DNA from 3 places in the Pelosinus sp. UFO1 genome. Region 1 is predicted to be linked to each of the others. Evidence: riboswitches for the same ligand, from Rfam matches in the RefSeq annotation. Region 1 holds a riboswitch; each other region holds the start of a gene.
The links. A riboswitch is a leader RNA that binds a small molecule or an ion and turns the genes downstream of it on or off. The one in region 1 is predicted to bind cyclic di-AMP.

Region 1 (10,484 bases):
TTGTATATCATAGATCTTTTTAAAAGTTTCCTTAGACTTCCACTTCTTACTCGTATTTTTTTCCTCTCGTTGCAATAAATGTACAACTCTACTGAATTCAGATATTAATGAAAGAGTACTGACTTTTTAAATAATAGACTTGCGTCTTTCTAGCACGTAGCATATAATCGCAAAAGGAGAGTGATATCATGGAACAATATGCTGGTGATTTCCAACTACTATTTGCCTGTATTCTTATTCTTGTCTACGTACTATGGGAAAGATTATTTCCAGAATGATAAGTTTTCCATAAGTTAAACTGCATCATAATCCGTAACGTAATTAATCACATCACTTATCACCTTACCAATGCAATTGCTAAGTTTTATAACAATCGATAATGAGGCACTCTGTAAATCTAAATATCCCATATAGCCTCCCGCGTTGACTACACCAATAATTGAAATGGTGCCGATATAAGGTAATTTATTGCCAACAGCAATACCAGCCTCTATACCTCCCTCCCATATTTCCATATTGCCAATTTCATTATTTTTACCTAAACATGCGTCAACAGCAATAATAATAGGCTGATGATGCTGTTTTTCTATACTCTGAATTACTTCTACTAAATTTCCTGCATGAACAGGATTATCCAAGCTACCATAAACAATGCTTTTTGTGTTTTCTAGCAAATAAGAGCCCACTAAGGGACCAAGAGCGTCGCCAATATATTTATCCGATCCAATACATAAAATAATGATTTTTCTATTATTCAGTTCTTTTTGTTGTTTTAATAAATACAATAAATAGGGATGCATTTTGTTATAAGCCAAAGCATCATTTATATTAGTAACTACTTTTTCAGCGACAGTCTTCTTCATTTTATGATCTCCTTTTATAATATTACCAATAATATCTATGCATCCTATCTACAAAGAATACTTGATTCTGTCGAAGTCCCTTGCTCCTAGCCAACCCATACTGTACCCAAAAAACCGCCTTGCAATATTGCAAAGGCGTTTTCCTATAAAAATTCTTTGTTTTAGAATCATAGCTAGTAACATACATTATATTGCAACTTGAAGATGGAGGTAATGCAATGTATGTTATGCTACTATTGAGTCTAATCGGTACCACACTGTTATTGGGTGGTATTTACTTCATGCGTCTTGGTCTACAAAAACTATTATGGACTAAATTACAGTCGCTCTTAAGCCAACTAACTAAAACTCCTTTGCGTGGTTTATTTGTAGGTATGTTTGCCGCTGCGATTATGCAAAGCAGTACTGCAGTTTCATTATTAACTATAGGCTTGGTCCATGCAGAGTATTTATCCTTTTATCAAGGTCTAGGGATTATTCTAGGAGCAAATATTGGCACATGTTCCACAGTACAATTGATGACTATCACGATACCGGAACAAGTTATCTTACCATTATTTCTATTCAGTTTATTACTCACAATCATATCCAAAAAACTTCGCTACCTCGGTATGGCAGCTTCAGGATTACTTAGTATGTTTATTGGCATGAGTATTTTATCAGAAGCCTTAAGCAGTCTTTCAGAATTTACAACTGTTATTAGTTATTTGCTTGCCGCCAAAGAAAATTCTATTTATGGAATCCTTGGAGGAATGATCATTACTCTTTTATTTCAATCTAGCAGCGCCGCTACAGGTGTATTAATGGTCCTAGCCAGCGATGGGATTATCGATCTAACAACAGCTACTTATGTAGTCTACGGCAACAATATTGGATCCTGTTTATCTTCCATTATTGTAGCATTAACAGCATCTTTATCAGCGAGACGTCTCGCTGCAGCCCATATCCTTCTTAATGTATTAGGTGTTTTTATTTTCTTACCATTTACAAATTTACTAGTGAAAATAGCCACCTATCTCACAGCAGATTTTGCTGGGCAGGTGGCTATAGTACATACGCTATTTAATATTATTTCTTCTGTGGCTGTATTACCAATACTACGCCAATACGCAAATCTAGTTATGTTATTGGTTCCCAAAAGAAGATGAAGTACCTACATCTTGTCTTTCCTTCCGATTGATACCCATTCTTACAACCGATATAAAAATATATTCCAAAACGGCAGTCATTACAATGGTACCACCAGGAGCAATGTCCAAATAAAAAGAAGATGTTAGGCCAATGAGTACAGATATTATAGAAAATACTACTGCCCATCCCATGGTAGCCTTGAATCCCACCCTGAGCAGATGAGCTGTTGCCACAGGTATTATCATTAACGCACTCACAAGTAAGATACCGACTATCGTCATGCCAACGACAACGACTAAAGCTGTCAATATGCTAAACAGCATATTGATCATTCCCGTATTAATCCCTGCAACTTTTGCAATGTCTTCATCTAAGGCCATTAACATAAGCTTATCAAATAAAAAATAAACAATAGCTAGTACTAGAGTTCCGGAACAAGCTATTGTTATCACATCAACAAGAGATACTGTAATAATACTCCCAAACAAAAAGCTTAATAATCCAGAACTTGGCATACGAGTCATCGTACTAAAAATAATAGCCATAGCCGCGCCCGCATAAAAGAATATTGCTAATCCCATATCAGCAAATTCCATATGGCGCCTACGAACTAATTCAATGCCCACTGCACCCGCTATAGTCATAATCAAAGCTCCAACTACTGGATATAATCCCACCATATAGCCGCCTGTTACACCAGCAAAAGCAATATGTCCCAAGCCATCACCAATTAGAGATTGACGACGCACCACTACAAAACTTCCGATAAGTGGGCAAACAATCCCCGTTATGAGACCTGCCAATAATGCCCTTTGAATAAAATCATACTGAAAAAATTCCATCATTTCACCTCATCACCCTGTATAGTACCACAAATGCCGAGCCTGGGCATGAGTAGCTTCAAACTCTTCACTACTACCATAGAAACATAGTTTTCGATTGATACATGCTACTTTATTAGCCCATGATACCGCTTTTTCAATATCATGAGAAACCATAACTACTGTAATACCTAGATTTTTATTTAAAGTACCTAAGAGCTCGTAGATTTTTGCACTTGCTTCGTAATCAATTCCGCTAGTGGGTTCATCTAATAATAGCAACTCTGGATTCGCTGCCAAAGCCATTGCCACCATAACCCTCTGTTGCTGCCCGCCTGAAAGCTCACCAATACGCCGATCGCGTAAATTCTCTGCCCCCACCAACTCTAACATATGGCTAGTAATGTGCTTGGCAGCCTGATGATTATTCCGAGTAGCTGCTGAACCTAACGTTAATCCCAGTGCTACTACTTCTTTCACAGTTGCTGGAAATCCCATTATATTCTTTCCATAATTTTGCGGTACATAACCAATTAAGCCATGTCCTTTTGCTGTAAGTAAATCTTTTCCACCAATACTTACCTCTCCACGGCTAGGTTTTAAAAGTCCGGCTGTAACTCTAAGCATCGTACTTTTACCAGCTCCGTTTGGACCAACTACAGCAACAAAATCCCCTTTTGAAACCGTTAGAGATATATTTTCTAACGCAACCGTATTATTATAAGAAAAATTAATATCCACTAGTTTTACTTCACACATTTTCTATTCTCCTCACAGACTTTTACAATCCGTACATAGACCTAATAACTCAACATTATGACGAATTAATTCATATCCATTCATCCTGAGCATTTCAATAAATTCTTGATTAATTGGACAATAGTCAATACAAACAGCCTGCCCGCATTTTACACAAACAACATGATGATGGTGATTGGCATGAGCCAATTCATATCGTGTACTCTCTTTTCCCGTTCCGGAAATTGGTATAAGAATCCCCATCTCTGTTAACATACTAATATTTCGATAAATTGTGTCTAGCCCAATGTCGTTATATTCTTGACGCACTAAATTCCAAATTTCAGCTGCCGTTAACAATCCTGCCGTATGTACAATTTTTTCTATAATAACGCGCCGCTGAGGCGTGATTCGATATCCTTTGTCTTTTAATTGTTTCATTACTTCATATATCATTTTATATTTTTCCTTTAATTAAGTAATAACATTCTTATTAGCAACATAAAAATAAGTAAAGAGTGCAAAGCCCTTGGCGAGTATCACTACCCGCCCTACTTTTTATGCCTGCATCTCTTCATTAAATACGGCCTTAGCATACACTCCGCCTCGTTCTACAAGTTCTGCGTGTGTTCCTGCTTCTGTAATTCTGCCATTCATTAAACAAATCACTTTATCTGAATCTAATAAACTAGACAATCGATGGGTAATTAGAAAAGTTGTACGATTTTTGCTAACTTTACGTATGGACTCCATAACCAATTTCTCAGCCTCTGTATCAAGGGCTGCTGTTGGTTCATCTAATAATAAAATTGGTGGTTCAACAATAATGGCACGAGCAATTGCAATACGCTGCCGCTGTCCCCCGGATACATTATTACCCAATTCACCAACAATATAATCATAACCACCAGGCAAATTCATAATAAAATCATGGGCATTCGCTAGTTTTGCTGCTTGTTTTACTTCATCGAAGGTAGCATTTGGTCGTCCATACCGAATGTTCTCTAAAATACTTATATTAAATAAAATCGGTTGTTGTTGAATAAATCCGATCTGTTTACGTAAACAACTCATCTTTATCTCTTTTATATTAAGATCATCCAATAAAATAACCCCGGAAATAGGATCATAAAAACGTAGGAGTAAATTCGCAAAAGATGATTTTCCGGCACCACTTGGTCCTACAATGGCCACCATATCACCTGGACGTATTATAAAATTAATTCCCCTTAAGGTCCCTAGCTCTGGGAGATATTCAAAATTTACATCTCTAAATTCAACCTTTCCCATAACCTTATCTATTTCTTGTTTTCCGTCAAACACTACCTTCGTTTCTCTTTCCAAACTACTAACCCTTTGCCAAGCAACAATGCCTAACTTCATACTAGAAACAGCTTCGCTAATCTTTCTGATAGGCGTTGGAATATTAATAATATATATCAAAAAAGCAAACATGCCGCCTATGGTTAACTTATCATTAATTACTTCTCGACCACCATACCATATAATTCCCGTCAGGCCGATGGACGCTAGGAATTCTACTAAAGCAATTAAAATAGCCTTTAATCGCTGTACTTTAATAAAATCACCAGCCGCATGGCGCATGCGCAAGCAAAATTTTTGTGATTCATACTCTTCTCGCACATAGCTTTGTACCACTTTTACCGATAATAAGGCCTGATGCAATATGCTAGTCACTTCGCCCAAAGTTTCTTCCACCAATTTGCCTAATCCACTAATTTTTTCATTAAAAAAGCTAGTAGCAAGAATAATAAAGGGCAAAGTAGCAAAGGTCACTAATGCCAGTTGCCAATCAAAGTAAATCATAATCATTAGGATAGCAATTAAATTAAGTGACTCGACTAACAAATCAGGTACCGCCACTGAAACAGCTTGCTGAATCAACCCTAAGTCATTTGTAAATAAAGAAATAATTTCACCTGTTGAGGTATTAATAAAATATGCATAATCTAGTTGTTGTAACCGTTCAAACATCCTCTGTCGCAGTTTTGCCAACATCAGATTACCCGCTTTTGCTATCTTTTGTCCATAAATATATGAAAATATACCCCGTAATAAATATAAACCGATGACACCTGCTATAATCAGATGTAAAAAATCCTCATCCCCAGCAATTAATGCATCATCAATTAAAAACTTTATAACTAAGGGAGCCAACAAACCCGCAATACTGGCAATGATAAAACATATCAATGCCAATAATACCATCTCCCAATGCGGTACTATAAATTTTTGCCAATATAATTTAAACATACAAGCCTCCGTACTTAGTAGAGGCAACTCATTAGTGCCCAAATTACAAAATACTCATTTGCTATTAAAATAAGAAAATACCTTTAGTATAGTATAACTTATTTAACGATAAATATATATAACATAAACATATAAAAACTAGGCCTCCCACCAAAGCATTGCACTGGCAGAGCCTAGTTTGGTTATATTGTGTTCCTGTAATACTAAAAATAAAAGCAAGGAGGCGTACTAGCCTCCCCTTACACTGCATTATAGCACCCGACGCGCTCCAAGGTAACGTGCTCCCCAATAACCACTATCCAATCGATCAATTACTACTCCACGACTTGAAGTAGCGCTAATAAACTGCCCATTGCCCACATAAATACCAGAGTGGGAAGCACCAGCTTCATAGGTAGTAAAAAACACAGTGTCTCCTGGTTGTAGGCGACTGTAGGATACAGGTTGCCCAACTTCATACTGTTCATCAGCAGCTCTTGGCAAATAAACACCAGCTTGCGCAAATACATAGCGAGTAAAACCCGAACAATCAAAACCATTCGGTGTAGTCCCACCAAAAACATAAGGTACACCTTGATAACGCAATGCTGTCTGTATTACCCGCCTAGTTGCAGCACTGGAACTATCACGACTAACTGACATCTCTCTGCCCATGATCGCACGGTATGTTTGCATACCAATCACTCCATCAGCGTCTAGACCTCTGTCTCTTTGAAAGTTTTTTACTGCCTTAACTGTTACTTCACCAAAATCCCCATCAGAGCTACCAGCATTATACCCAAGTGCATTTAATTGTGCTTGAATACTAGCTATGTCATCACCCTGATCGCCTTGATGGTAAGCAGCTGCCGCGCAGGTTATGGTTCCTGCACTAACTAAAAATAGCAATAACACCACGACTCGAAAAATTTTAGTCAATATACATACCCCTCTCACTAGCCTCCGAGGTTAGCTGACGGGTTAGGGTTGAGATCCCCCTACCTCTAGGCAAATAAAAATCAGCCAAAAGGTTTCACCCCAAAACTTTGGTTCCCCCGGTCCTGTGCATTGATTAGGCTTTTATAAAACTGCACATTTTTTATTATTCGCTTTTTAAGTGAATATTCCTGCCATACATCTCATTATTTTACAATTAATATTTTCTTTTACAAGTTTTGTATGAATTATCCACTTTTAGCAAAATAAATCATAATTGCATTTATTCTTTTTGCTGTTGCTTTAATTCTACACGCAACAAATACAAGGGACGTTGCTTTACTTCTTCAAATATGCGCCCTACATATTCTCCAATAATACCTAGCCCTAACAATTGTAATCCACCTAAAAATAAGATACTTGCAGAAATCGTCGCCCACCCTGGTACTGCCTCTAGAGTAAACAACTTAATATATACAACATGCATTGTCACAGCAAAGCTAATCAACGCAAATAACAATCCCATAAAAAAGGCAAAGCGTAAAGGTAATTTAGAATAAGCAGTAATTCCATCAAGAGCAAAATGCATCATTTTCCGTAAAGAAAACTTAGATGTACCAGCAAAACGTTTCGGAGCAACGAACTCTACCAATGCTTGCCGATAACCGATTGCCCCGATCATACCTCGAATAAAGCGTGCCCTTTCTTTGTAACGACGAAAACTTTGTACAACAGCTTTATCCAATAAACGAAAATCCGAACCACCTTCTTGAATATGCACTTTAGACATAGCATTAATTAGCTTATAAAATAGACCAGAAGTAACAGACTTAAACCAGGAAACTCCTTCGGTACTAATTCTTATCGTTTGAACTACCTCAAATCCCTCTTCCCATTTTGCCAAAAGAACTGGCAACATTTCAGGTGGATGTTGCATATCTCCATCCATTGTAATAACACCATCGCCATCAGCATGATCAAGACCACAAGTCAAAGCTAATTGATGTCCATAATTTCGCGCCATAATCAATCCTCTAACCCTGCTGTCTTGCTGCGATATTTTCTCTAATAGCAGGGGTGTCGCATCACTTGAACCATCATCGACAAAAAGTAATTCAAACTTATAAGGTAATGGCTCCATATGTTTACAAACTTCCTGGTAAAAAAATTCAATATTCTCTTCTTCATTATATACAGGTACAACAATCGAGATGAATTTCATTATTTTCTCCTCTATTCCTAACTTGTCCTAACTTTATTATGATCATTCATAAAAGTAAGCCTTTGCCTCCCATAGCAAAGGCTTACTTTTAATGATTATTATAAGCCTATAGATTAAACTTATAATAATATAATTAAAAGACAAGTCTATTTTTCTTTATTAATATCTTGCCGCAATACTACTGCGCCTCTTAAATATAAATGCCTAATCGCTTTTTGTGGCAAATCAGTATTTAACAATATAAGTACACGAATACAGTGCGCTACCCCATTTGGGCTGTCAATTTCCTGCGTACCGAATAATGGTACCTCTGTCCATCCTAAATTCCTTGCTGCAATAGCCGGAAACGCCGAATTAACATCTGGAGTCGAGCTGAAAATTACAGCCCCAATATCTTCTATGTCGATTTTATTTGCCTCAACCAGAGCTGATAGAAGCTCTATTACGTTGCTAATAATCTCAGTTGACTCATTTTTCTCCACCGTAGTGGCACCTCGGATACCACGCACCAACCTTATCATCCTCTCTTACTACTATTCTAGTAAATAATTCGTTATTCACCACGTGATATCCTCTATCCTTTTAGAAAATCATCAGGATTTATTACAATAACAAGCTCCGCAATGATGGCATATCCACCATCCGCACCGAGGACAAATTGAATTAGATTCATTTAGTACGATATATTTTCCTTCATTATAATCCTTCCAACAAAAAACACTGCCTAAATCTTTATACAGTAACACATCATAAGCATCGACCCACGCTTTTTGATTATCTAATGTAAATAGTACTTCATTATGCCCTGTACTGTTATTCTTACGATATTCCTCTATTTTGATTTTTTCCTGTTTATCATCCCGTACCACAACAACATATAAATTCTTAATATCCATACTCCCACCCCCATAAATATATATGGCTGCCTAGAAGTATGTATACCAAAAGGAATATAAAATCAGCATAGCTGAATTTTATATTCCCTCTAAAACTTTCTTTACTTTTGATAAAAAGTTTTACAGTTTGTTTGTTCACTTTGATTAGCGGCTTTACCACCACCATCTACATTGACCTCAATTGCAGAAGCATCACAGTGTTCACCATTTCTCCAATATTTACAATTCGATACAGTACATTTTACGCCTGATAGCATGTGCATTCACCTCCCTTTTTTCAAATTTAGTATGTAGACTTTTCTTTCTCTTTATCCATTAAAACTAGGAATATAAAACAAAAATACTGAATGAGAAGGTTACCAACCACCTTCTCATTCAGTATTTTACGCTAATTTTTGTGTTAATTTTTGCAACCCCATATTTATATCTTCAATTTGTGCAGAAGCTACTTGAGGATAATTGCCGATTTCGATCGTCTCAAGTATAGGGTTTTTTGTCTGATCATAAAATACACCGTACCATATTCCTGCTATACCACTTTCCATCCACTCCGCTGGTTCAGCAGTATCAGACAAGTGGATGGTAATACTCCCGAGACCGAGAAAATCTCGAATTTCTTGACGCTCATCATCAGTAAGAGACATCTTATTAATAAAGACACTCCATGTTTCACCAGTCAAGGTAAAGCGTTTTAATGCCCCGTTTATCTCAAACAAGACTGCTTTACTCTTTTGCGATAATACTGCTTCATTCATGAATTTTCCCAACCTCTACCTGCCAATCTTTCAATACTTGTAATATCTCTTTTACTACATTATCCATTGTTTCTGCTACTATAGGTGTTAATTCCAAACCAATATCAATCGCGAATGGTTGTACTCCCATTATCATGATTTCCTTAGCAGGTTTTTCTAATACTTCCATTATCGCGAGTACATCTTGAATGCCAAGTTCATGCATCGATACTTTTTCTTTAAAGTATGCCTTAACTTCGTCATTTTGAAACCGATAAAAAGATCCGGGTGGTAATTGCCCTGACACAGCATCAATTAAAATTAAATTATCTGTTCCAACTAAAAAACGTAACAACTCCATGCCTAGCGTACCGCCATCTAATACCTGTACATTGGGAGGAAAGGAGTAGTGGCTAAGCAAATGTTCCACTACTCTTACACCAAATCCTTCATCCTGCATCAAAATGTTTCCTACCCCTAAAACCGTGATTTGCTTCATTCTTTTAGATCTCCTATATCATCCGGTTCTTTATCATAAAACTTAACTCCTGAAAACATTGCAGAAATCTCACCATATTTTTCACTCATGTCAGCCCTTGTCGCCATATATACATGGATAATGACAAATAAAACAATCATCCACGCTACGTAATGATGAATTAGATGCACAGTATATTCATCAATTAATAAATGGTTGATAGGTCCAAACAACTTAGCAAGTCCGCTATTGGGATTAACTTGTGCATACATAGCAAATCCTGTAAAGGCTTCTAAAAAAATCATACCATACACGCCACCATATCCTGACCTGGCCATTGAATTTCTTAGGTATGGTCTATGAGCAGAACGCATAAAGCCATAATGCAGGCCCATATCAAGCATTCCTGTCC
Region 2 (10,484 bases), 940 kb from region 1:
CGAAGGCTTGAATTTACTGGTGGGGTTAGGCGGACTCGAACCGCAGACCTCTTCGATGTCAACGAAGCGCTCTAACCAACTGAGCTATAACCCCTTATTATGTTTTTCCACTACTAATATCTTTGAGACTTAGATGGTGGAGCACTCTTTATATTATAGAGTATTGCTCGAATCTTTGCAAGTATATTTATAAATTTTATGTAATTCTATTATGACTAAAGGAGTGTTTTACCATCCCTTATTAAAATTCGTCGTCATACTCTTCTTCATCTTCTTCTTCGTATTCTTCAACGATTTCTTGGAGACGTTTTAAATTATCTATAAGATCTTCATTTGCTGTTTCTCTGAGTTCTTGAAGGGTTGCAATTAAACCTTCATAGCTTGATTCTAGAGGTAAAACCATTGTTTTTTTGATATCAATGTCTATATCTTCTAAAATCATGATTTCCATGATCTCTTCCATTTTCTCTTTGCCTAATTTCTTAACACTTTCTAAGGTACTTTTGATCAGTTCTCCTGTTTCCTCTGTAATTTCCTTCACGCTTAGAATATAGTCTTCTTCAGTACGTTCAATCGTGTAATATAAATTTCCCCGCTCGTTTATCCCATCGAAAGTAAATGGCTCGCCTATTTTAATGGCTTCTAATATCCGTTCTTCAATTTCTAGATAGATATCATCAAGCCCTTCATGACTTGTTTTTTCTTCGCCAAAGGTTAATGAATAACTTTTTCCCGGCCGATTCAATAAACCTTCTCTATTATCATTGTCAAAAACTTTCACTTAGCATTCCTCCGATTACCATTTTAAAAATAACTACTGATATTTCGACTATTGTTTCTGTAATTCCTCTTTGTATCATTAGAAATTTGAAAGTACCCTGACAGACAAAAAAGCCTTATGTTTCTAACATGAGGCTAAAGAGATCATTAAGTTCTTAATAAAAAATGCAGTATCACTTAACTTAATAGTAACTTCCCACCAATTGCCAATAAGATAAGACCTACTATTTGATTCCAACCATAGGCCATCTGCACCAAGCCAAATGCGCCAAAATGGTCGATGACAATGGCAGTTAATACTTGTCCAATAATAATTGCCGTTGTAGCATTGGCAACCCCTACCTGTGGTATACTAGCCGCCACCAAATAGATAATACCCACGCCAACCACTCCACCTAGGTAAGCATACCAAGGTGCTTCACTTAAAAGAGATAAATTGCCTTTTCCCATCTGGAAAGCAAAAAGTAGTATCAGTAGCAAGATCGTCCCTGTAATATGTACAATAAATGTTGTTTCTAAGAGACCAACCACTTTACTTAGTCCAGTGTTGAGTGATCCTTGTACTGCCATAAGAATACCCGAGATAAAGGCCAATGATAATGCAAGTAAGTTCCCTGATATATCCAAATCTTACACTCCTCAATGAGAAACCGTATTTTCTCTATTCTTTATAAAGGTAGTATCCTATTTGATATATCTTTCTATACAAGCTATCTGTTATAATAATAAAATTTTTACGCAAAAAAAAGTAGCAGGCAACCACCTGCTAATCCACGATGTATACTGTTACCCGTTGTCTACCAAACTGCATGGCTTCCCCATGACTATCAAATGCTAAATCGATCTTATCTCCTCTTATGGCGCCGCCAATATCATCTGCTATTGCGTAGCCATAACCGGGTATAAATAACCGGGTTCCAAGGGGAATGACCCCTGGATCAACTGCTACAAGTCCTTTACGAACTAAATTACCGCCATATGTATGATTAGAGTTTCCATCATCATAAGCACTATAGCCAGATGCACTCATAGTAAGTGATCTACCAAATCTGCTTGGGTTACCTTCAGCGCTACCAGGACGCCCTAAATACAGTAAGGTTTCCTTACCAACAACTCCGTCTGCTACTAATCCATTGCTAATTTGAAAATCTCTTATTGCCTTTAGTGTTGCGTTACCAAAAACACCATCAATCTCACCGACGTAGAAACCTTTTTCTAAAAGTGATTTTTGTACCATTTGTACATCTTCACCGCGCATACCTAGCTTAATAAGCTTGTCCCCTGGTGCGGCAAAAGCGACAACGTTACTTAGCAGCATACAAAAAATCAATGCTGCTAATACATGGAATTTTTTCAATTTGTCCACCTCTCTTTTAAACGACCCTGAGATAGTTAATTAGTAACTATTAGCTCAGAATTCGTCAGCCTCCGGGGTTAGCTGTCGGGATAGGGAAAAGAGAGAATTGAGAACGCGCCCCTCCGCATTTGCGGATTATCCCCTGTATATGTATTGGTTCCCCCGTACCTGTTATGGATTCGGCATTGTAGAGATTATACTATATTTTTAGCAATTAGTCAAAAAACAAGGTTTTAAATGCCCAATATTTCTGCCATTTGCTTCGTTACTATACCCGTAACTTCTAGATTATGTTCTGCTTGATAGGTTTCAATGGCCTGTTTCGTAATGCTCCCAAAGATTCCATCTGCCCGTCCGTTAAAGTAACCGAACTCTTTTAATTTCATTTGTAATAAAGCAACATCCGAGCCGGACATCTGAAATTTCAACGTGCGCTCTACCTTTATCTTACGACCTTCAATGCGCACAGGAGTATTAATCGGCACCCATTCAAATAATTCTTCCACATCCTTATTCCGCATGCGAATACAACCGTGGCTCGCAAATTGTCCGATGGACCAAGGTTTGTTTGTACCATGAATACCATAAATTCCCCAGGGCACATTAATCCCTATCCAACGAGTACCAAATCCAGTTCCCCAATTATAGTCTTTCCATACGACATTCCATTCTCCAATGGGTGTCGGAGTTCCACTCTTACCAACCGCAATTCGGTATGTTTTATGTAGGTTTCCATCACTATATACTTCCAAGACTCGCTGCGAGACTTTAACAACAATGCTGACTGCTCCTATCGGCGCAGTAACAGGCTGATTTTCAATAGCTGCTAGTTCCTGTTCATCCATATACTCAAAACCAAGCATCCCAAAGATAAGACTCATAAGAAGCAAAATAGCTACACTATAAAAAATTTGTGTTTTTTTTACCTTTAAAATTGTCACACCAATTCCCCCTACACAACCTCTCCCAAAAATATATGTGCAAGAAAGAAAAAATAGTATAATAGTATCTATAGCTTATCAAAACCATTTATTATAGGAGGTATCTTCTTGACAACTACAAAACTTTACCACGAAAATGCTTATATAAAAGAATTTAATGCCAATATCATACAGGTTAGCTCCTTACCTAATAATAGGTGGGCTGTCATCTTAGACCGAACTGCTTTTTATCCAGAATCAGGCGGACAACCCTTTGACCTTGGCTATCTTGACGATCTGGCTGTTATCGAAGTCCAGGAAGATGGCGAGAATGTCGTTCATATCCTTGAAGCAGAACCAATTACTCGCAGTGTACAGGGACGGATTAACTGGGAGAGGCGTTTTGATCATATGCAGCAACATAGCGGTCAACATATTCTCTCTGGTGCATTTTACTCTATACTAAAAGCAAATACTGTCGGCTTTCATTTAGGCAAAGAATCCAGCCAAATTGATTTGGATATTGAAGTTCTAACGCCTGAAAATCTAGAATCCGTAGAAGTAGCAGCCAATCAAGTTGTTATCCAAGCACAAGCCGTACATACTCACTGGTTGAATCAAGCTAACCTGCAAAGCTTCCCCTTACGCAAACCTCCTGCAAAGGACTTTTCTGAAATACGACTAGTGGAAATCGCTAATTTTGACTACTCTGCTTGCTGTGGTACTCATGTCGCCAATACAGGAGAAATTAGCTGCATTAAAATCCTCAGCTGGGAGCGTAAGAAAAATGGCGTGCGGGTTGATTTTGTCTGTGGCTGGCGCGGTCTCACCGACTATCAGCAAAAGAATACAATTCTGCATCAACTTGCAAGTTGCCTATCATTGCCTATTCCGAAGATTCTTAATGGCGTCGAAAAACAATTGCAGAAGTTAGAGACTACTACCAAAGAATTAGCCTTATTAAAGCAAGAATTACACCGCAATCTCTCAATTACTCTTTATCAACAGGGAGAAGTAATTAATCATCATAAATTAATTGTACATACTCTCACAGACGCTAGCCCTAACGAGGTGAATTATATCGCCAAGGAACTGAGTAGTAACCCCTATACCATCGCCCTTATCGCGGGGATAAATCAAGAACAAACTAAAGTTCACCTTGTTTTTTCAGCTTCATCGGATGTTGCTCTTCACATGGGTCAAGAAGTAAAAAAGATACTCCCTCTATTGGATGGAAAAGGTGGCGGAAATGAGCAATCTGCTCAAGGAGGCGGCAGTCAGATTGGCGAGCTCCCTGCCGCACTTACGTTAGCAAGAGAAAACATACGGAAACAATTGTAGGAACCTGTAACCGCTATATTTCATAGGTTATCAAATAACAAAAAAACTGGCTCTAGCATGTAACTTATAGTTACTCACTAGAGCCAGTTTTTTGATTAATTTAATACGTATACTTTTACGTTCTTAATTCCATAATCAAGAGCATCTTGACGATTGTTAAAGACTAGATCAATACGATTGCCTTTAATTGCGCTGCCTTGATCATCTGCGACAGCTTCCCCATAACCTTCTACCCATAATTTGGTTCCCATTGGAATGACGTTAGGATCTACTGCGGCCACTCCTGGGCGCACAGCGCCACCTACATAGGTTTTATAACCCCATTTACCATTATCTAATGGCCCAGGCGCATAGGCCGTAGAAGTCATATTTAATACTCTCTTATAATTTTGAGGTGCTGCTGTCAGAGAATTATTCTCTTGGACAGCTTTCGGTGCTAAGGACTGATTATTAAATAATGCAGCAAACGCCGCTAATTCTTTTCCATAAGGAATTGCTTGATCTGTAATCTTTTGCTCAACCTGTTGGCGTAAAGCATTGCTTACTACTTGATTTACATTACCTTGCACTAAGGCATTGGCAGCGCTCACTTGACTTGATTGGTTTATAGCCGCTTTCGCCAAGTTTTCTATTAGTCCCTGTTTATTTCCCTGCTCCCATTCTTTCTTTAATAGCAACAGCTGTTGTATGCGATCAACACTAGCATTTTGCGCAACCAACTGTGCCAACTGCTCATCTAAGGCTGCAGCATGAACTGGCATGGCAGGAGAAAAGAAGTGAACTGCCACAACTGCACATATACTGGCAATTAATTTTTTCATTCAAAATCCCCTTTCAAAATACGTCATGGATAAGTCCTGTCCCTGTCATTTTACCATATTGTTTACATAATTAGTAACGGTAATAACTGCCTAAAAAAAATAGAGCGGCCCTAAGACCGCTCTACTGCTGATTTTTTCAATATTTCATTATGACCAAAACCATGAGTCTACTTTGCCAATTGATATAACGTTTCCGTCAGAATATCAATTCCTACCATTATATCGTCATCCTTCGTGTACTCATCTGGATTGTGACTGACTCCATCTTTGGAAGGAACAAAGATCATACCCGTTGGTGCCAAGCGAGATAGATTCATAGCATCATGACCTGCTCGGCTATGTAAAAATTGGTAAGACACATTTTTTTCATTACAAACCTTCTTAATAAGACTCATAATTTCTTTATTCATTTTTACAGGTTTTTCTGCTGAAAGCATTACGATGGAAACCCCAGTTTCTTGCTCTTCCGCAATTGCACTAATCGCATCCTTAATATCCTGTAAACATTCAATAATACTTTCATGATCTATGCCGCGAATGTCTACATGCATTTCCACCACACCAGGAATAACATTTATAGAACCTGGGTGGACTTTGAGCATGCCTACCGTAGCTACTGTACCGTAGCTTGATTGTTCGAGTCCGATCTCTTGTATAGCCAGCACAATCATAGAAGCACTTACTAGGGCATCTTGTCGCTCTTCCATAGGAGTAGAGCCTGAATGAGCAGCTACACCCTCTACTATAATCTTAAGACGTGTAGGAGCAGCGATGGCTTCCACTATCCCTATCGTTCTTCCCTCCTTTTCTAGCACTCTTCCTTGCTCAATATGAAGTTCAATAAAAGCCTTTATGTCTTCACTACTACGTGCTGCAGCGCTGAGATGCTCTAGATCATATTGATTCTCTAACATTACTTCTGGAAAACTCCTGCCATCTTGGTCTTTAGCCTTACTCCAAGCAATGCTATTGGCTAATCCCACCATAGTTTTACTTCCTATTGTAGCAAAACCAAAGCGACTTGATTCTTCAGAAGCAAAAACGATCAGCTCAACTGGGTGTGTTAAGCCCCCTCTATCTTTTAAACGACGCATCGCTGCTAATCCGCCAATTACTCCAAGTACACCGTCATACTTGCCCCCCTCTGGTACTGTATCCAAATGGGAACCCGTAGCTACTGCTGGTAATGTATTATCTTTGCCCTCTAGACGACCAATAATATTGCCAATTTGATCGACTGTGACGACTAGGCCTTCCTGCTTCATTAAGCTTATTATGTATTCTTGCGATTCTACAGCGGTTTGGCTAAAAGCTAAGCGAGTTATGCCGCGAGGTCCCTTTCCAAAACAGGCAATTTTCTCTATTTCATTTATTACCCATTCTTTATCTTTAATCATCAGCCCCGCCCCCTTATAACGTTTCTTTCTATATAAACAGTATAACCCTATCTCGACAATATTTCCATCTCTTACCTACATATAATTTTTAGGTAGCATTCTTTTCTTTTTACTCTTCTTATACACAAAAGAAAAGTGCCTTAAGGCACTTTGTATCACTTATACAAAAGAGAGACGATGACCGCTATTAAGCAAATAGCTCCTAACACACCACCAATCGTAAGTGCAGTTTGATTTAACTTTTTCATGTCCTGTCTGTGATGAGCACGTTTTCCCATTCCTTTAGTCACTACGTAACCCCCTCCTACCTTTCTATATGATAGGCTATATTCCAGTATATATATAATTCCCTATTTTCAGAATATTTCCTGCTGAAAAGTAGAATCTTTAAGACTTATTGGTAAAAGAATAATCGCGGAAACTATGCCGCGATTATTCTGGTGAGGATAATATATTTACTTAAGCTAAGGTATCGAGAATTTTACGTAATTTAACTACATGAGTTTGTTCTTCTGCTTTAAGAGTTGTAAAAATTTTCTTAGCTTCTTCGAATTTTGATTTAGTTGCTAATTCATCATAAAACAATATAGAATCTTTTTCAGCTTGAATGGCCATTTGTAAAATTTCGCGAACTGTTGTCACTTCGGCAATTTTAACTTTCGCATTGGCTGCTGTTGGGAATATATGACCTTCTGCCAGCACAGTAAGATAACGAGAAGTCTCGGGATCAAACAAGTATTCCTCTGATGCCGCCTCTTTATTTTTATTTACTGTATCAAAAATTTTACTAAATGTTTCAAAATGAATAATTTCTTCGTTTTTCAATAAACAGAATAGATCTTTATGGGCATCTTCTTTTGCTATATCGAAAGCTTGTTGATAAAAATCACGCCCCTGCTCTTCTATATCCATCGCAATTCGTAAGCCTTCAAGATCACTAAATAATTTTACATCCATTTATATGCCCCCTCAAGTAAAAATACTATTATATCTTTTCTAATACTTCAACAATCTCTACTAAACTCCTGCAAAGCTACTACAAATACTGACTTCTTCTCTCATTCTTTAAGATAAAATTTTAAACTATTTAATAATAATTATTATTTACATTCTTTCTGACACATGTTACCATATATATATGATCACATTTAAACAAGGAGGCGTTCCCTAATGAGTAAACGTAGTGATGTTGTAAAATTCGGTGGCAATCCAGTGACACTAATTGGTACGGAAGTAAAGATCGGTGATAAGGCTCCTGAGTTCACTGCATTATCTCCAGATCTATCTCCTCTTTCACTTAGTGATACAAAAAGTAAGGTTCGCGTAATTAGCGTTGTACCTTCCATAGATACATCTGTTTGCGATATTCAAACTCGCTGGTTTAATGAAGAGGCTGCTAAAATTGATGGCTTAACGGTTTTATCAATCAGCGTTGACTTACCTTTTGCCTTGAAAAAATATTGTGCTGCAAAAGATATCGCCACCATAAAAACTATCTCTGATCACAAGGATCTTGATTTTGGTCTTAAATATGGATTTGTTATTGAAGAATTACGTCTTTTATCCCGCGGTACAGTGGTCATTGATAAAAATGACATTGTACGTCACGTAGAGTATGTTGCTAATATTGGTGATCAGCCTGATTACGATAAAGTAATGGCCGTTGTAAAGCAGTACATATAAATTTTAAAAATAGCGGCCACATATAGTGTGCTGCTATTTTCATGTAAAAAACCAGCACAAAGAAGCCCCTTATCCGTAGATAAGGGGCTTTTGTTATTAACAATTATTAAATAATGTTAGATTTGTATTGAGCGTATACAGCTTTCAACTCTTCTACTTTGCCATACATTTCAACTTGAAGAGTAGAAGCAGTGTCATAATCGCCTGATGCAATGGCATTAGCAATACGAGTAAAAATACCCTTGTGAGCTACAGTATCTTTAGCCAACTCTACACGTAAGGCGTTCACTTTATCCCAAAGGTATAAGTCGTAATCAACTGCAGTTTCTGCATCGTGCAAAGGTTTTGTAGCTTTAACAATAGCAAGGTTTTCAGGAATAATTCTCTTAACCAATTCTGTTGACCAACGGATTAAAGCACCTGCAACGAAAGCATCAATAATTTCTTGACGCAAAATATTACCCGTTTTAATTACTTGGGTTTTTTCTGGATACTTTTTAAGGTTCTCCATGTTTTCCCAAACAGTAGCAGGAGGTTTACTAAATAATTTATTACGTTCTTCTTCTGTATAATCTTCGAATACATCATGTTCGCTGCGATAAGCACGGTCCTTTTCTAAATAGAACCCAGGAACGCCTGCTTCTTTAGACAACTCAGCCAATATTTCTTTTGTATTTTTACCGGACTCCACAATCCCTTTAACCCCGTCAAGCATGCTTAAGTAAATAGCAGATAAGGCAACATACGTATTTGTATAAGGATTCGCTGCACGAACTTCAAAACGAGTAGCTAATGGATTATTTACGTCACGTACCAAGCCTGCAAGGATCGTACGATTACGTGAAGGAATTTCTGGCGTATGTCCAAGGGAAGTTACGATACAAACTGGTGCTTCAAAACCTGGTTTCAAACGATTCAATGCATCGTTTGTTGAAGAAATAAATGGGTTGATCGCTTCATAGTTTTTAAGTAAACCCATGATAGAACCGTAACCAACGGCACTCATAAAATCAGCTTTCATGTCAGTAGGAGCAAACAAGTTCACTAATTTGCCTGATTTCATTTTAGCAGCGAAACCTACATGAGTATGTTCACCATTACCAGCTACACCAATGATTGGTTTTGCCTTAAAGGTTACTTCAAGACCATTCGCTCTAAATACTTCTCTTACAACAATACGAGCTTGTAATTCATTATCGGCTGCTTGCATAGCATCCGCGAAACGCCAGTCAATTTCTAGCTGTTCGCAAACATGAGTCAAATTACCAGCTTCATCAATAGTGGCTTTAATCCCACCAACTTCTTTATGGCCCATTTCAGTTTTCAAACCGTAATTATCTAACATCACAACCGTTTGTTCTAATGCAGTACGCACAGAGCCACGGGTACGTTGCCAGTATTGTTCTTGCAAAGTCTGGGATGCTGACAATTCTGCAACTTCAGCTTTATCAACTGGTGTCTTAACCCAAAACTCAAGTTCCGTTCCTGATGTAAAAACAATATCCTCAATGTCTTCCCCATTGATATGTTCAAGGCCAGCAACTTTAGGATATTTTTTGAATAAACTTTTCAGTTCTGATTTTATGTAAGCGAGACTATCAGCTAATACCGCACGGGAATCAACACGCAATCCATCATGAACAAGGAATGCTGGAATACGAAGTGTACCAGTAGGTTTGCCAGTTGCTTCATCAATATTATCATAATTATAATCAACAAACCAATTTACATTAGCATCGGCAGGCATATCTACTTTTGCATTATTCAAAGTAGCAATACCTGTAAGTACTACAGAAGAACCATCTGTTTGTACTGCGCTTCCTCTAAAGAAATCATCCATATCTTTAAGGAATATTCCCATTGGAATTTTCTCATCAGTGTCATTACCAGCAAGGTCAATACCCACTAATGAAACAAACTTAATCTCTGAATGTTGTTTTAATAGCTCAACCAATTCGCTTTTGTCATATTTTCCAGCTGGAATCACATAAAGCAATTCATTTATCATTTGCATCACCTCTTACATATTTTAAGTATAATTGTACTCCCCAGATTGACTGACGTCAACAAGTAAGCGCCTGTATACAAAAATTAAAATCCTGGCTTGTACAGCCAGGATATTTAATTAATAGATTATATGTTGAATAATAGTTCACCATAAGTTGGCATTGGCCATACATCTTTA
Region 3 (10,484 bases), 1.2 Mb from region 1:
ACCCTTGGATTTGTTCGACAATCTGCAGGCGGCTATAAACCTTACCAGCATTGGCTGCTAATAGTTCCATAATTTTAAACTCGGTAGGCGTCACTTCCACAGTATGGCCACCGTTGGTAACTTGGTGACGTTCTAAGTCAATGATTAGATTTCCCACTTGAATTGGCTCGCTCCGCACCACCTCTTTATTTGCACGGCGCAAAATGGCTTTGGCCCGAGCGACTACTTCTTTGGGACTAAAAGGCTTTGTCACGTAGTCATCTGCACCAATTTCCAGACCGATTAATCTGTCGCTTTCTTCATCTCGGGCAGTAAGCATAATGATGGGAATATCATTATCCTTACGGATTTTTCGGCAGACATCCAATCCATCAAGACCAGGCAACATCAAATCTAACACCATAATATCTGGCTTCTTTTCCCGCACTACCTGCAATGCATCTAGGCCATCATTAACCGAATACGTTATACAGCCTTCTTTTTCGAAATATGTTCTCAAAAGATTAACTAGTTTCACATCATCGTCGACAATTAATACTGAATATTGGGCCATAAGAAGCCCCCCTCTCATACAACATTCACATTCTACTATTCATCCTTTGACCATTTTCTTCCTCTTTCGGCAACTTGTCTTACTGTTAAAACTTAACTTGCGGCACTTGTTTAGCTCCTTCATCGGCTTTAAAATATTCCATGGGATCAAATCCGTAATATCTAGCAAATATACTGGCCGGCAGCGAACGAATGGTTGTGTTATAAAGCTGTACACTTTCGTTATAATCCTTACGGGCCACTGCAATGCGATTTTCAGTTCCCGATAATTCATCCATCAATGCTCGGAAATTTTTATCCGCTTTCAAATTCGGATAGTTTTCAGCAATTACCAAGAGCCGACTCAGAGCAGTATTTAATTCCCCATTCGCCTCAGCCTTAGCACTCGGTCCTTGGGCACCGCCCAGTTTCGCCCTGGCATCAGCCACCGCCTGAATCGCTTGCTGCTCATGGGCAGCATATCCCTTCACCGTACTAACGAGATTAGGAATTAAGTCAGCTCTCCGCTGAAGCTGGTTTTCAATCTGACTCCATTTGCCACCAACGTTTTCACTCATATTTATCAAACTGTTATAGCTTGAAATTCCACCTATGACTAGCATGGCGACTATGGCTATAATGATCCATACAGTCCTATTCATCATATTTTCCTCCTTACCTTCTTTATCTCTAGTATACAGTTTTATTGTGAAGAAGTTTTGAAGATCATATGAAGAACTTATGGGAATTCACAAGGTTTTCCCATTTTCTATAGCAATCAAATAGCCCTTCCGTATGGAAGGGCTATTACTATTACATGTGATGACCAGAATGCTCGTTACCACCGTCTTTCGGAGCATCCTGGGGCGGTGCTGGCTGCTCTTGATTTGTCTCTTCGGCGGCAAATACCGTAGCCGTGGTCGGCAGCAAAACCGTACCCGATATAAATACTGCTGTTAACGCAGCAAAAATGATTCCTGTTACTTTTTTATTCATTGTCATTATTCTCCCCATTCCTCTTTTTGTTATTCTCTATGTACTCCTATAGCGTTATGTCCACTTTTTAAACCCCAAAGCTTATAATTCTTACTGGTTTATATAGTTTTTATTATACTAAACATATGTGAAGAACTTATGAAGAAAGTTTGAAGAACTTATGAAATTTCTTCTAATAGTATTAAAGGAGTCAGTTTATTAAGTATCTATACCTTAATACCCCTAAAAAAGGATGGTCAATATATCATCCTTTTTTCTCCTAGATACCATTTTTCGCTTTTACTACAACCAATGCCTATTTATTTGCTTATGCATTTCCATGTTGCACTTTGCTTCGCCTATACCACCATAAAGCCAGATATACTCCAACAACTAAAGCTGCTACTACTATGAGCCGAGTCATGTTTTCTCCAGCAAATACAATATCATGGCCAAGTAAGACTTTTATCACTACCGGTGGTAATTTACCAAGCACTGTTGCCAGAAAAAAATCCCGAAATGACATGCGGCTAATGGCTGCAACGGCCGTAATAATACCCGATGGAGCTAATGGAAGCAGACGAGCTATTAATAAAGCCTTAAAACCATTGGCTGCGCTGTAATCATCCACCTGCTTAAGATACTTACTTTTAGTAATCCATCCTTCCACTATTTGACGAAAGAAGTACCGGGCGAAAACAAACATGACTAGTGCCCCAATCACTTCTCCTGACCAAGAAATGACAATACCCCAAAATAGCCCATAGATGATGCCTGCTGCCCCTGATAAAATCATAAAGGGAAAAACAATCGTAAAAGTCATAACCACAAATAGGGCCAGTGTTATCACTACCGACCATTCACCAAAAGAACGTAAGTACTCAGCCAAGGCAGAAATATCACCATGCTTGATGATGCCATATGCTTCTTGAAAAAACTCCGGCTGCCACAGATAGGTCAGCCCAACCAATGTAATAATAACTAGCCAGCCCCACAATTTATTCATAAATAATCTTCCTTTTCTATAATAATGATTCATTATTTATCTTGTTATATACTCTCGTAACTAATCTATATATCTTAATTCTTATCATACTATAACAATATGAAAAACTGATGAAAATCCCTTGAAGAACTAATAAAACTTCATCGGCTTATTGAAATCAGAGCAATTTTATCTGCAAACGTTTGAGTATATGGACCATTAAAAAGAAGAATAGTATACATATATTACTATAAACCATATCAAAATTAAAAGTAGACTAAAAGGACTGAGTCCTGTACAATACAGGATTCAGTCCTCAAATAGCTGCTTAATAATTTTTGTCTACTTTTTGGGGTCAGTTCAAAAATGCTGGCAGCCTTTTTAATGCAATTTTAGCGTAATATTCGTTTCGCCCCAATATATCTTGGTGCCCAGTAGGAATTGTCCATGCGAGCAATTGATACACCGTGGCTTGATGACGAATTAATAAACAGGCCATTACCAATGTAGATACCATTGTGTGATGGTCCTGGTGCATATGTAGTAAAGAACACCATATCTCCCGGCTGCAGATTGTCATAACTAACAGGAACACCTAATTCGTACTGCTCATCGGCAGTGCGTGGCAGGTTTATGCCATTTAGCCTGAAAACATACTGGGTGAAGCCCGAACAATCGAATCCTTGGGGAGTATCTCCGCCCCACAAATATGGAATTCCTTGAAGCCTTTTACTTGTTTGAATGATGTTGTCGATAAGGTACCGGCTTCTCTGGCCCCGGCTGACTTGGCTGTTGCCGCTCCGCAAGGCATCCCATGTCTGATAACCAACGATACCGTCAGCATCTAGTCCGCTATTTGCTTGAAAGTTTTCAACAGCTGCCTCAGTCAAATTCCCATAAACGCCATCGGCACTCGGGATGTTATAGCCGAGACTTTGTAACCGTTCCTGAAGAAAAGTTACCTCAGATCCCCTATCTCCAGGCCGAAGAATATCTGCTGCGTGAGCTCCTACCGGAGTTAACAAAGCAAATGAGATCGCTACTGCAATGGATGCGATGACTTTTGGTATAAACGTATTCACTCTTGTTCCGCCTTTCTTCGCCTCCGGAGTTAGCTGTCGGGTTAGGGTCAGGCAATGCAACCCTGCGAAAAAACGCTTCACCCCAAAAACTTGGGTCCTCCGTACCTATACAGGATTCGGCGTATGTACTGTAAAAAAGCTCCTAAATTCACCTCCTTAAATATAAACACCACCAGTCTTCTTACCCCAGCAATAGTTTATTAAAACTGACTTCTAAAAGGAAATTACTCTACAAGAGGCCAAACTACAAGTGGGTGTATTCCAAGTGGGATATAACCACTATACCAAAAAAGTATGAATTTTTTATGAAGATCCCGTAAAATTTGTATGGGCTGGTGAATTATTTCAGTTAAAAAGTACTATAGCCCGGTATCTTACTATTTGTTAGTAACACTTTAGTTATTGAAAATGCGCAGAAGGTGGTGGCATTGTCATTGAACCTAGCCAAGACCACTAACGTGACGATAAAAAATTGAGACTCGGTTTTCAGCCAGAGCCTCTTTGTTTTTAGCACTCAACATTCAAAGTATCTTTTATTTGGTCGCCAGTCACATCTAGATTCTTATAGTGAAGTACAACATCTACGTTCTTCGCTAAATTTTTACGATAGGTAACTTGGATAGCTAAGTCTTTGACGACAATCTCCTGCAACCTAATAAAAAAATCGCGGTCACACGTCGGACTATGAATGTAAGGAAAGCATGTTCTTTTTATTTAGTATTTCCTTCACCCGCTGATACTCTTCATTGGTAATTTCACCATAGTATATCCCTGCTTTTAATAGTTCTATTGTATCAACTTTATCGTCTGGGCTATACCGAAAAATCGCTTTATACATCCAGGCCATCATTATCTTCGTTCACTTCCTCAAATTTATTTTCCATTACATCATATAATACCGAATTCATATGAATTTCTATTGAAAAACATATGAATTTATTGTGATCTTTTAAATATGGCCCTTATATTGCCAAAAGAAGGTGAATAATTTATGAATATCTTTTCTAAAACTCATTGAAGATTCCTATGAAGCTATTTTTTCATCTGACGAAAAATGCGAAAGAATAAATATAGCGTGCCTCCGAGTGCTACCAATAACAGATAATAGCCAGTGTGATGGATTTGTGCTTGAATTGGTCCCGCTCCTGAGTGCATCATAATAGCCGATGTTAGAAACATACTGGCAATGATCAAGCTATAGGAAATACGATTAATAGACTTGTCCAGCTTTTCTCCGATAAATTCAATACCACTAATGGTCAAGGGAATTTTCTTTTCGCCGCGGATCATCCCCGAAAGAAAAGATGGTAACTCGCTGAACACAATCCGTAACTTTTTCTTCGTGGCAAGGGCATTTGCCAAAACCACCGTCTCACTAGGTCGCACCAGAAGATTCTTATGTAAGAATTCTTCAATAATCGGCCGGGCAATCTCCAAAAAGTTGACGTTTGGGTCAATTTTTCGCGCATTCCCTTCAGCCAGAGCAAATGCTTTACCTAGCAGCAGTAACCGTTCCGGCATGCGGATACCATGCTTTTGCGAAACTTGCATCATGCCAAAAATCATTTTTCCTATCTCCAGTTTGCCCTGGGTCATCCCCTGAGACACGAAAAGCAGTTCAGCCATATCCTCATAATAATTTTGCCAGTTGGTATGTCCCGAAGATTGTCCCATCTCAAGCGCCACATTCATCAACGCTTCCACATCGCTATTCTGTATCGCAGTGAAGTTTTCCACTAATCGTTCGGTCATACGCGGATCAGTACGCCCAACGATACCGAAATCCAGATATACAATTTCACCTGCAGGGGTCAGACGAATATTCCCGGAATGAGGGTCGCCGTGGAAGACACCATACAATAACACCTGGCGCAGAAAACTTTCTAAAAATTTGCTGGCTAGTTTCCGTCGAGCCGCCAAATCTAGTTTCCCTGCCGCTTCCTCGATACTTATGCCATCAATAAATTCCATCGTCAAAATATTCTCATTGCTGAGCCTCCACTCCACCTGTGGCGTACGAGCCAAACCCGCCCCGGCCAGTAACCGACTAAACAACTGGATATTACCGGCTTCCACAGCAAAATCAAATTCCTTACGGAGGGAATGGGAAAAAACCATGAAGCTATTTTCAATATCCAACAGTTTATACACTTCGGGCTGTTCGGCTAAAAATCCAACGATTTTTTGCAACACCATTAAGTCCAGTTCGATCTGATTGATAACCTCTGGCTTACGGACTTTGATCGCAACTTTACGACCATCTTGTAAGGTGGCTAAATGGGTCTGAGCAATGGATGCTACCCCTAATGGCTCCGGATCAATCGATACAAACCATTCTTTATAATCCGGCAAGTTCTCCGCGATTATTTCTTGTATGTGCGCAAACGGTACTGGCGTCACTTGCTCCTGCAGCCGCTGTAAGGCATCGGTTACAAATACTGGCACAAAATCAGGCCGACTACTTAGAAATTGGCCGAGCTTAATAAACGTCGGCCCCAATTCTTCCAACATCAACGGTAATTTTTGTGCCAATCGCCGGAACTCTTCACTTTTAATTGTCTTGTCTAAAGCACCTGCCCGCCCCCAGGAACCGAAGGCAAAAAAACGTCGCAATCCCAAATCTCTTACCAAAAAACCAAAACCGTACCTGATAAATACACTCGCAATATGACGGGTTCTCGCCCGCACCGCATCTTCCCTATGCCATGTTGCCATTCCCACACCGCCTACAAAACATTATATAGTATCATTATAGCCTTATGGATTGAGTTTTCAAACACAGTGTCCCGTTGCAATGCTCCCTGCCGACTCACTAACCACCACTTTAGCAAGCCTGTCTAGATGAAAGGTAAGTATAATGTTTAAGCACGATAATCTACCATTTCCGGTCCGCTCCGCCGCCGCCCCCTGATCCACCACCATATCCTCCGCCCCCACTACCACGCAACCTGAGCAATGATAATAGGAGAAAGGTAATGCTGCCGCCGAGGAGTAGCCAATCTGCGATAAATAGAAGAAAAACCCCTACAACAGCCGCCCCTTGCACCCACCATGGCAAACCATCCCACCATGCCGGAACAAGGTCGCCGCTTACTTTTGCAGTTCCTCGGGCATCTTGCGGTGCTACGATACCATATTCGGCAGAGACCAACCGCATGATAGCTTTATAGCTGTTCCAGATTCCCTGATCATAGTCACCACGCCCAGCATAGAGTATAAGGTATTCATCTTGAAGCTGCCCGACCTTGGCGTCGTTTAAAGCCCCTTCCAAACCATACCCTACCTCGACACGAGACTTTCGATCACCAACGGCTACCAACAGCAATACTCCGTTATTCAGCGATTTATCGCCGATTTTCCACTGTCTGAGCATCGCTAGTGAATAATCTTGAATTGGTTCCTCATTCAACGAATTGACAGTAACTACTACTACTTGTGCCTTGGTCTGCCTAGAAATCTTTGCTCCTAGTGTATTGATCTTCGCCTTGGTTTCTCCGCTTAATACGCCGGCGTAATCCTGCACATATATACTGCCCGCAGGGGCAGGCGGTATGGCAGGCGCCGCCGAAGCTACCGTACCGATGACCATATATACCGCCATCAGCAACCACACCAGCCATTTTTTCATAACCACCCCTCCCTCACTTCCCTCTATTACCACTATTGTACAATGTCCGTATGAAGAACTCATGAATATCCTATGAATATCTCCTACTTTTTCTTAAATTGTCTACAAAGACGACATTCCTCGCCAACTATTGAAAGAGCTGCCGTTAAATCAAAAGACCAGGATTTTTCCTGGTCTTTTCTCTCATTATTTAGTGCTAGTGTTCTCTCCGTCCCATCACCATTTTGCTCATTTTTGGCATGATAGGAGCCTTTATAAAAGAATTTGTGTTTTATTCCAGCTCTTTTTTCATGCGCTGATATTCATCAGTAGTAATTTCCCCTTTGGCGTACCGCTGTTTTAATATCTCCACAGCGTCAGTCCGGACCCCATTTGTAGTGCCGCCACGGAATAGCGTTTTAAATAGCCAAACCACTGCCATTATAATAAGAGCGGTAAACGCCAAATGAACGAGCATTCCTAGGCCCATGCCCAACCAGCCGAAGGGGCCACCGAAACCGTAACCCATCATCATAGTTCATGCACCTCCTTTGTATTAATCCTAGTATAGCTTAACATTATGGAGTTTTTATGAAGAAACTGTGCGTTTTTGATGTAAATTGATAAAGGCCACCTCTACTAATACCGCTGGGCAGTCTGCTTCTCGGAGCACCTGAAAATTTGCTTCCTTCACGCCCCGGTCAGAGGTGTTCAATTCCGCCACCAACCTAGTGTGAATGCAGGCAGCCTTTGCCCTCGTATGCTCCCCGGCACTAAAGCTGAAATGACCAAAAAGCAAAGCAGCCCCTCCTACAGGAAGGGCTGCTTTGCTTTTAACGAATTATTTTAACTTTTATTGTCCCATATGTTGCATATGTTGCATATTTCCACCAACAGCATTGGGATTCCATCCCATAATAGTTGGATCAACCATCCCAAAAATCATGGCTACGTGAGCAACAACGAGAAACACGGTCAATAGAATGAAATGGAGCTTCATCTTTTCATCATCAGATTTGCTCTTGCCGATTACACCGAGTTCCAACAAAGCAATACCAAACAGCGGAATTACACCACTGAGATAAGCCCCTACCGCGAGTATATCAGCAATGCCGCGCCACTGAATAGTAGGAACAACAGTGGTTGTTAAGTTGAGAAAGACGCCTAGAAAGTAAAACCCTAGAAAAATACCAATCACCTTATTGGCTGTTCTCCATCCACCAGCATTGGACCCACGAAGGAAGACTGTGAAAAATTCAGTTGCAACAAGTGCTTCCGCCAGAGCCACAGGAATCACCATATACAAAATTAAATTCCAAGGCTGATTGACAGCCAGCAATTCCATATAGTGTGTCATAACCATAACAATAAACACCATCCTTAATAAACTTATATTGATATTATACAAATAAAATGTGAAGATCTTGTGAAGAAACGATGAAGAACTTATGAAGTTGTGCAGATTTCATCCTGCTAACATAGATTCAGCCCCCACCCAGAGGCTGCTCTCCTTGATGATGTGACAATCACTAAAATGCTTATCTAACTTACGTACGATTGATATCGCTGACGACCTCTTTTCGTGGTTGAGATATAAAACGGATGCCATCCCTGGCATCCGCCTAACTATTAAGCAACTACAACATAGCCAGCCTCTTCTACCGCTTGATGAAGATCGGCAATCGCGGCAAAACCTGTCACCACTGCTTCTTTTCTGTCCAAATCAACATAGGCGCTTGCAACGCCTGCAACTTCTTTAAGAGCATTCTCGACGGCCATCTTACAATGACCACAAGACATTCCTTCGATTTTTATTACTGTTTCACCAGTTTGACCCATTTCATTCACCTCCCCTCTTACCTGTAGTGCTTTATCCGAAGACCAAGTCACTCTAAAGGTCTCTGGACATGATTTGTGAAATTGTTTTAAAACATTCATCATTTTCCTTGTCTACTAGCACATACTCATCCCTCTTTATACTATACCCCCGTATAGTATAATTTAAGTATATGATAATGTTTTCATCTAGTCAATACCCTATAGTGACCCAAAAGATGGCGTTGCCGTGCGGCCAATATACCAGCACTCACTACCACCTGCCGCAAAAAAAGCTGCCTTTACCGGCAGCTTTACTGGAAGAACTTTGACTGCAAGACACTACTTATTTAATGGTGTTTAAGCTTGTCTAGTCTTGCATAGGTAATTTTTTTAAACTCTTCAAATAAAACGTCCTGAACTATTTCGCTAATGGATCAGGTACATGGTTTTCGTGCCCGAGACAATAGCGGAATGGTGATCGTTCTTTTATGAGTATGAAAACATCACTATCTTTCGCTCTTCGCCATTATGTGATAGTCGCCAGCGTGATTTATGAGATGATTTTTACTTCTCCGCCCCAGGAAATCGTAATCCCCTAAGACAGCCATACGTAATGTCTGCCCAGACAATACATTAGGTCAGGGTTAAAGTGGGCAGCAAGTCGCTCTGGCCTATTAAGAAAATGATGCCAACTGCAATACTATATAACGCCGTAGTGCTTGCTAATATTACATAGACTTTTGGATTTTTTGCAGCTTGTGCATAACCATTTAAGAGAAGAAGGATTAACACAGTTTGCGCTATAAATAAACCAATAATAAATGCTAACACGGCTGTAAGTCCTAAAGCTACCGTACCAGCTCCTGCGGCCGCAGTAAATAATAAGATTTGTGTTCCAGTTTCTCCTCCAATTCCGTGAAGTATTCCTATACAGCAAGCACTACGAGCACCCAGGTCAACTGAAAAATCTTGCTGCACTGGAGTACTTACTGGTTTAAATTTTGATTTTAACCAATATGATATTTTCCTTATCCCCATAAAAAGCAATGTCCATCTACTAAGTAATACTTGCTCATCCTTCCGATTAAAAAGAGCCACAATTAACCAAATGCCCAAACCAATTAAGATAATCCCAACAATGCGTTCTATAACTCCATCTACCCATTCTGGTAATACATTTCCGAGTAAAATTGCAGCACTACCGAACACTAAATTAACCAACGCATGACCCATTACATAGTAAAGTGATAAGAAGAAACTTTTTTTCTTCGTATCTTCTGCTCCAATAAAATCGGTGATAGCGGCGATATGATCCCAATCGATTGCATGCCTAAGCCCGAGTACAAAACCTAACCCAATTATAGCGCCAATTTCGGCATTCATCTTTTTAATCTCCTTTAATTCAGCCCACAGGCATCTATCTCATGAAATTACATAATAGTATGACCGGTTTAAAACTAGTGTTTTTTAGCTTTATGCACGATCA

Region 2: linked by a shared signal. The riboswitch ahead of UFO1_RS08455 (3D domain-containing protein) and the one ahead of UFO1_RS13280 (NlpC/P60 family protein) in region 1 are both predicted to bind cyclic di-AMP.
Region 3: linked by a shared signal. The riboswitch ahead of UFO1_RS18775 (C40 family peptidase) and the one ahead of UFO1_RS13280 (NlpC/P60 family protein) in region 1 are both predicted to bind cyclic di-AMP.

What each region holds. Positions count from the first base shown of each region.
Region 1 covers NZ_CP008852.1:2,785,511-2,795,994, forward strand. Annotated here, with positions in the region: gene yyaC (spore protease YyaC) at 294-863, opposite strand; gene UFO1_RS13255 (Na/Pi cotransporter family protein) at 1,082-2,011, shown strand; gene UFO1_RS13260 (metal ABC transporter permease) at 1,988-2,839, opposite strand; gene UFO1_RS13265 (metal ABC transporter ATP-binding protein) at 2,849-3,574, opposite strand; gene UFO1_RS13270 (Fur family transcriptional regulator) at 3,587-4,009, opposite strand; gene UFO1_RS13275 (ABC transporter ATP-binding protein) at 4,112-5,827, opposite strand; gene UFO1_RS13280 (NlpC/P60 family protein) at 6,077-6,745, opposite strand; cyclic di-AMP (ydaO/yuaA leader) riboswitch at 6,750-6,895, opposite strand; gene UFO1_RS13285 (glycosyltransferase family 2 protein) at 7,026-7,964, opposite strand; gene aroH (chorismate mutase) at 8,111-8,473, opposite strand; gene UFO1_RS13295 (hypothetical protein) at 8,558-8,860, opposite strand; gene UFO1_RS24520 (DUF1540 domain-containing protein) at 8,962-9,117, opposite strand; gene UFO1_RS13300 (hydrogenase expression/formation C-terminal domain-containing protein) at 9,244-9,615, opposite strand; gene UFO1_RS13305 (HyaD/HybD family hydrogenase maturation endopeptidase) at 9,608-10,093, opposite strand; gene cybH (Ni/Fe-hydrogenase, b-type cytochrome subunit) at 10,090-10,484, opposite strand, start outside.
Region 2 covers NZ_CP008852.1:1,847,964-1,858,447, reverse strand. Annotated here, with positions in the region: tRNA gene UFO1_RS08470 (tRNA-Val) at 18-94, opposite strand; gene UFO1_RS08465 (hypothetical protein) at 242-781, opposite strand; gene UFO1_RS08460 (DMT family transporter) at 958-1,407, opposite strand; gene UFO1_RS08455 (3D domain-containing protein) at 1,547-2,137, opposite strand; cyclic di-AMP (ydaO/yuaA leader) riboswitch at 2,189-2,332, opposite strand; gene UFO1_RS08450 (L,D-transpeptidase family protein) at 2,371-3,018, opposite strand; gene UFO1_RS08445 (DHHA1 domain-containing protein) at 3,187-4,398, shown strand; gene UFO1_RS26110 (3D domain-containing protein) at 4,494-5,219, opposite strand; gene UFO1_RS08435 (Zn-dependent hydrolase) at 5,387-6,616, opposite strand; gene UFO1_RS24385 (DUF2970 domain-containing protein) at 6,772-6,906, opposite strand; gene UFO1_RS08430 (ferritin family protein) at 7,076-7,573, opposite strand; gene tpx (thiol peroxidase) at 7,787-8,299, shown strand; gene UFO1_RS08420 (glutamine synthetase) at 8,406-10,307, opposite strand; gene UFO1_RS08415 (glutamine synthetase III) at 10,433-10,484, opposite strand, start outside.
Region 3 covers NZ_CP008852.1:3,970,643-3,981,126, forward strand. Annotated here, with positions in the region: gene UFO1_RS18755 (response regulator transcription factor) at 1-553, opposite strand, end outside; gene UFO1_RS18760 (LemA family protein) at 639-1,193, opposite strand; gene UFO1_RS18765 (hypothetical protein) at 1,345-1,545, opposite strand; gene UFO1_RS18770 (TVP38/TMEM64 family protein) at 1,835-2,512, opposite strand; partial or broken gene UFO1_RS25850 (IS3 family transposase) at 2,649-2,876, shown strand; gene UFO1_RS18775 (C40 family peptidase) at 2,884-3,573, opposite strand; cyclic di-AMP (ydaO/yuaA leader) riboswitch at 3,577-3,705, opposite strand; gene UFO1_RS25320 (hypothetical protein) at 4,256-4,423, opposite strand; gene UFO1_RS18780 (AarF/ABC1/UbiB kinase family protein) at 4,606-6,288, opposite strand; gene UFO1_RS18785 (YgcG family protein) at 6,449-7,201, opposite strand; gene UFO1_RS18790 (SHOCT domain-containing protein) at 7,473-7,715, opposite strand; gene UFO1_RS18795 (N-acetylmuramoyl-L-alanine amidase) at 7,770-7,979, opposite strand; gene UFO1_RS18800 (DUF6803 family protein) at 8,034-8,543, opposite strand; gene UFO1_RS18805 (heavy-metal-associated domain-containing protein) at 8,810-9,019, opposite strand; gene UFO1_RS18810 (hypothetical protein) at 9,632-10,381, opposite strand; gene UFO1_RS18815 (sirohydrochlorin cobaltochelatase) at 10,456-10,484, opposite strand, start outside.